DNA from 2 places in the Ruthenibacterium sp. genome. Region 1 is predicted to be linked to the other one. Evidence: riboswitches for the same ligand, from Rfam matches in the RefSeq annotation. Region 1 holds a riboswitch; the other holds the start of a gene.
What was found. Region 1 has a riboswitch for lysine ahead of asd (aspartate-semialdehyde dehydrogenase). Riboswitches for the same ligand answer to the same signal wherever they lie in the genome.

Region 1 (3,047 bases):
GCCAGCAGCACCGCACCGCCGGCGGCGCCGCGGAGCGTGTTATGTGAAAGGCATACAAATTTGTAATCATATTGCGTGTCGGGGCGCAGACGACCGATGGAAACCGCCATGCCGTTTTCCAGGTTTCGGTCCAGCTTTGTCTGAGGGCGGTCGGCCTCTTCAAAATAGTGCAGGAACTGCTTCGGCGCGCTGGGCAGCTTCAGCTCCTGGGCCGGGCCGGAAAAGGCAGCCCACTTTTCTTTGATTTCATCCATTGTGGGCTTTTTGTCAAAGCTGACGAACACCGCCGCCATGTGGCCGTCTGAGCACGCAACGCGCAGGCACTGGGCAGTAATGGAGGGCTTGTCGGCCGGAACGATCTGTCCGTTTTCAATATGGCCCCACAGCTTGAGCGGCTCTTTCTCGCTTTTTTCCTCTTCACCGCCGATGTATGGAATGCAGTTGTCAACCATTTCGGGCCAGGTCTCAAAGGTCTTGCCTGCACCGGAAATAGCCTGATAGGTGCACACAAGGCATTTGGAAACGCCATAATCCCGCATCAGGGGATGCAGAGCGGGAACATAGCTCTGCAAAGAGCAGTTGGACTTTACGGCAATGAAGCCGCGTTTGGTACCAAGGCGCGCGCGCTGAGCGGAGATAACTTCAATATGCTCCGCGTTGATCTCAGGCACGACCATCGGGACATCCGGCGTAAAACGGTGCGCGCTGTTGTTTGAGACAACAGGGCATTCCGCCTTCGCATAGGCCTCCTCCAGAGCTTTGATCTCGTCCTTTTTCATGTCCACGGCGCAGAACACGAAGTCTACTTTCGCGGCAACGGCGGCAACGTCGGCGGCATCCATCACCACCATTTTTTTCGCTTCTCCGGGCATTGGCGTAGGCATGGCCCACCGTGCGCCCACGGCTTCCTCATACGTTTTTCCGGCGGAACGGGGAGAGGCGGCCAACGCCGCGAGACGGAACCACGGATGATTTTCCAGCAGAGAAACAAACCGCTGCCCAACCATACCTGTTGCGCCAACAACACCGACTTTGTATTCTTTCATTTTTAACAACCCTTTCCCATTGACCTCTTTATCTATTTTATGCGCATGATACAAAAACGATGAACATGCGAATAAAGCCGCAAAAGAAAAAAACCGGCTTGAAAACCGGCAAGAATTGCAATATAATATATAAGATTGCTACCTTCCGCAGCGCAACGCGCCACGACGGACGCGACAGCCGCAAGCCTTTCAGCGTTGCAGCCAGGCGGCGCTTGCCGCGCGCTGCCTTCGGCGGTTTTCCCTTTTGACGCGGCTTAGGATTTTGGCAATCACGATACACGCGTTTACTCTTGAAAACCGCACCTCTGCGGTTTTTATTCTATTTATTGTTTAATATATCATCCACACAACGTGATGTCAATGAAAAGAAGGCCTGAACGATGCAAAAAAGCGACTTTTATTTTGACCTGCCCAAAGAACTGATTGCCCAGGAGCCATGTGAACCACGAGATGCCGCGCGCCTGTTGTGCCTCGGCCGCGCCAGCGGCGAGCTCCGTCATGCTGTATTCCGTGACCTTCCCGGCCTTCTGCAGCCCGGGGACCTGCTGGTCGTCAACAATTCCAAGGTGCTGCCTGCGCGTCTCATTGGGCACAAGGAAGGCACCGGTGCAGTCTGCGAACTGCTTTTGCTGCGGCAGGTGAAAGGCGACGTATGGGAATGCCTGGCCAAACCCGGCAAACGCCTGCATGCGGGTACGCGTATCATCTTCGGTGACGGCACACTGACGGCGGTCGTCCGTGATACAATGGAGGACGGCAACAAGCATGCGGAATTTTTTTACGATACTCCGACGCTGTATGAAAAACTGGACGCCTTCGGGAAAATGCCTCTGCCGCCCTATATCCAAAAGCAGCTGGACGACCAATCCCAGTATCAGACTGTATATGCGAAAGAGCTTGGAAGCGCTGCTGCGCCCACGGCAGGCCTGCATTTCACACCGGAGCTTATGGATACACTGCGAAAAGAAGGCGTCCGCTTTGCCGAGGTAACGCTGCATGTAGGACTCGGCACGTTCCGCCCTGTGAAAGAGGATGATATCCTTGACCACAAAATGCACAGTGAATGGTATTCCGTCAGCGAAGAAACCGCTCGTCTGATTCGGGAAACCAAGGCTGCCGGACGACGTGTGATCGCCGTGGGAACCACAAGCTGCCGCACGCTTGAAGCTGTTGCCACAAAATACGGCGAAGTCCGCGCATGCAGCGGCGATACGGATATTTTCATCTATCCGGGCTACCAATACAAGGCCATCGACGGTCTTATCACCAATTTTCATCTTCCGGAAAGCACGCTCATCATGTTGGTGTCCGCCTTCTGTGGCTACGAAAACACCATGCGCGCTTATCGTGTGGCCGTGGAAGAAAAATACCGCTTTTTCAGCTTTGGAGATGCAATGTACATTGGGTGAGTAAAAAATTCGGTCAGAGAAAAGCTCGCATCTTTTAAATAAGGAAGAAATGCGCTCCCGATCGGCTTCCCGCAGGGCTATCCTGTTTGAACAGGCTTGCGATGAGCGGTGGTGGAAAGAATATGCTGAGGAATTGGAAAAATTCCGCCGGCTGCGCAACACCTGTTGTCATTCCGGCCCGCTGAACTGGCAGCAGGAGAACGAACTCATACAGCTTCTTTTTGCTAAACAGGAGTTTATCAAAACACTGGTTGGCGATGCCTTGTGATGACGTTTGAATGGACATAAAAACATCACTGTAACCAAATGCTGGCGGCCAGCAGACCAACCAGCCCAAGCATCGCTATTTTTCTGTGATGTCTTATAACTGCTTGCAGAATTTCAATTGTATCTTCACGGTTCGGCTCCTTTTTACACAGCATTCCGCGCCGAATTCCGGCGTAGGCTCCGTTCTGTGTATCAGAATAGCCACTGAACCTTTTTTCTGCAAATGCTGAAGCAGTGCCTATTGTCCATGTTGACTTTCGAAGAAAAGCCTGTTATGATAAAAGCAAAGAAAAGCGGTGTGGGGAAGTGTTCCTACACCGCTCAT
Region 2 (3,047 bases), on a different contig from region 1:
ATCGCCTTAAAGCCGTCCGGGATGCAGCCCATCATCTCGCGGAAGGACATTGCCCGGCGCAGCATATAATAAACGAAGCTGAACACCAGAGCGAATGCGGACCCAAGCATCAGCCCTACCGACGCGTCGGAGTTTGAGAACGCGGTGCTGAAACGCGCCAGCACGCCGCCTTCCCCGCCTGCGAAGAAGCCGCCGGAATACACCATGCCCACCACGCAGCAGAAAATAAGCACTGCAATGGGTGCAATAAGGTCAACCACACGCCCTTTGTCCGCCGGGGCCTCCCCTGCGCCCGCATAGGGGTCCGGCCCGCCGCCGAACAGGTCTCCCCCGCCGGCCAGCGCCTCGCTTTTCGCCATGGGGCCGTAATCCACCCGCAGCACAACAAGCATCACCATCATGGCGATGGTGAACAGTGCATAGAAATTATAGGGAATGGCCCGGATGAAGAGGGACAGGCCCTTTCCATCCTCCACAAAACCGGACACAGCCGCCGCCCAGGACGAAATAGGCGCAATGATGCACACCGGTGCCGCCGTAGCGTCGATGATATACGCCAATTTGGCGCGCGATACCCGATGCTTGTCGGTGACGGGCCGCATCACGGAGCCCACCGTCAGACAGTTGAAATAATCGTCGATGAAAATGAGGCAGCCCAGCGCTACCGTAGCCAGCTGCGCGCCCACGCGGGATTTGATATGTGTCTGTGCCCATCGTCCGAAGGCCGCAGAACCGCCGGCCTTGTTCATCATGCAGACCATCGTGCCCAAAACGACAAGAAACACCAGGATGCCGACGTTGTATGCATCCGACAGCACCGAGACGATGCCTCCCTGAAATACGTGCAGCACCGTGCCCTCAAAGCTGAAATTCGCATACAGCAGGCCGCCCGCAGCAATGCCTATAAACAGTGAAGAATACACCTCTTTTGTGATGAGCGCCAGCGTGATGGCAATGAGCGGCGGCAGCAGGGACCATGCCGTATTGTAAAACCGGCTTTCCGCCTCTGTCCTGCCGGAGCCGCCGCAGGCCCCGCAGATGTTTTTCCCGCCGCACGCCCCGCATGCCGCGTCCTTGCCCAGGCATTCCATGCAAGCGCCCGAGCCGCCGCATTCCGCGCATTCCACCATGCGCGAACCCGGTTCGTCCTGCGCGCCGCTTTCCGCAAAAGCCGGCGCCGCGCACAAAACCGCCAGCACCAGCACCGCCGCCAGCATGGGCAGCAGCCGAATCCTTTTTTTCATACTGTTCCTCCTCCTGTGTTCTGCCGCAGGCCCTCCGCTCCGACACACGGACACAGGCTGGAAAAAACAAAAAGCCCTGTGCGCATAGAGCGCACAGGGCAACCGGACGCAGCCTCCGCTGGAAGATGCGTCTGGATAGCGCTCCACAAATTTTGTGACAGTCCGCAGGATATTCTCCCACGGCCCAGGATACGCCGCCCAGGCAGGCGGCTGCTCCTTCGGCGGTTCCCCCTCTCCCCGAAACGGCTGCCTGGCCATTGTTCCGGGTACGCATGAGTCCCGCGCCTCTATCCGCGTATTCAGTTGAAAAGACCTTTCCGGCCTTCCCGAAGCACACAACGCGCCCGGGAACATTCGAATGATACTTATAAATTAGCACGGCTGCTCCAAAATAGCAAGCGGATCCGCCATTTTTTACACAAAAAATTTTTCCGGATGCACACGGCTTTTCCGCTTCTTCAAAAAACGCCCCGGCATCCGCCGGGGCAATGCGTTTCGTTTTTTTCAGGGGTCTCAATCGTGAAGGCTGGGTTTCGCCCGCAGAGAGATGGTGTGCTCAAAACAGCTGTAATCCGTCAAATACACAGTATAGCAGCCCTCGGTGCGCTTCATGCTTCCAAACTTACCCGCTGTGAAGCCGTGCGCGCCGAAGCACGGGCCCGCCTCGATGGCGTACCTTCCCCTGGAGGCCGTCAGCGTTCCGGATTTGGCGACGATACCGCCGCCCTCCGCGCCGTCCGCGGCAAAATGCTCCGTCTCCACGCGGCAGCCCGCGTCGAACGCAAGCTCCACACGCAGAGGCGCACGGTCGATCCCGGTGTTGACGATGTGCACGTCAATGCCGTTCTCCGCCTCGGTGACCTCCACATCGAATATCATATCCGGCCCGTGAAGCTGCGCGCGCTTCGTGTGGTCCATTTTCCACCAGTCGCTGGTCTCCGGCTTTTCTTCAAACGGCAGATAATACCAGCCCGTCATGGTCTGGTGCAGCGCATAGGCGTTTTCGCCCGTGGAGGCCAGCGTCTCGGGGATGAAGCTGCGGTGCTCACAGAAACTGGCGCCGATGTGCATACTCACAGTAAAATCGCCGTTCTGGAAATACAAAAAGCCCGCGCTGTGGTTGATGATGGTGTAGGAATACCCCTTCCGGCGGCAGCGTACGATCTCGCTGCCCTTGTAAAATTTGTGATAATCCGCCGGGAAACCGCTGCCCGCGTGCTCCAGCGCGGCCAGGCGGGGCTGCAGCATGAACTGGATCAGGCAATCCATGGCCTTCAGGCCGTGGCGGTCCACTGCCGCTATGATCTCATTCGCCGCGTCCAGAAATTCCGGCTTCTGCAGCACGTCGCCCATATACAGATACTCAAAGTAATAGTCTTTGGGATAGATCTTGCGCCCCCGGTCCTGCCGGGTGGAGTTGTTCGTAAAGATGCTGTCGTCCGGCTCGATATAGGTGAGCATCATGGTCAGGTTCCGCACCACAGGTTCGTAATAAGCGTCGTCGCCCGTGGCCACGGCCAGCATGATCATCGCGTCGTTGTTGATCCGGTTGTAATTGCCCGCCGAGCGCTCCGCATATTCGCCGTCTGCGTTGCAGTCGCTGCCTTCCAGCAAAATAGCGTCCGCGGCCTTTTTGTACGTCTCGCCGCCCAGCAGCCTGTGGCACATCATCAGTACCGATGCGATGGCCCAGCGGTGGTTCGGCGTATGAAAACCGCAGTGTGTCAGTGCTTCGGCGGCATCTTTCACAATGGCTTCATACAGCGGCAGCAGCTGCGCGCACACATCTTTTTCCGCCGCGTC

Region 2: linked by a shared signal. The riboswitch ahead of IIY41_RS00500 (Na+/H+ antiporter NhaC family protein) and the one ahead of asd (aspartate-semialdehyde dehydrogenase) in region 1 are both predicted to bind lysine.

The regions. Positions count from the first base shown of each region.
Region 1 covers NZ_JAFOIN010000092.1:23,545-26,591, reverse strand. The annotation lists gene asd (aspartate-semialdehyde dehydrogenase) at 1-1,046, opposite strand, end outside; lysine riboswitch at 1,187-1,362, opposite strand; gene queA (tRNA preQ1(34) S-adenosylmethionine ribosyltransferase-isomerase QueA) at 1,427-2,455, shown strand; gene IIY41_RS11095 (hypothetical protein) at 2,490-2,792, opposite strand.
Region 2 covers NZ_JAFOIN010000003.1:39,758-42,804, forward strand. The annotation lists gene IIY41_RS00500 (Na+/H+ antiporter NhaC family protein) at 1-1,244, opposite strand, end outside; lysine riboswitch at 1,373-1,542, opposite strand; gene IIY41_RS00505 (hypothetical protein) at 1,758-3,047, opposite strand, start outside.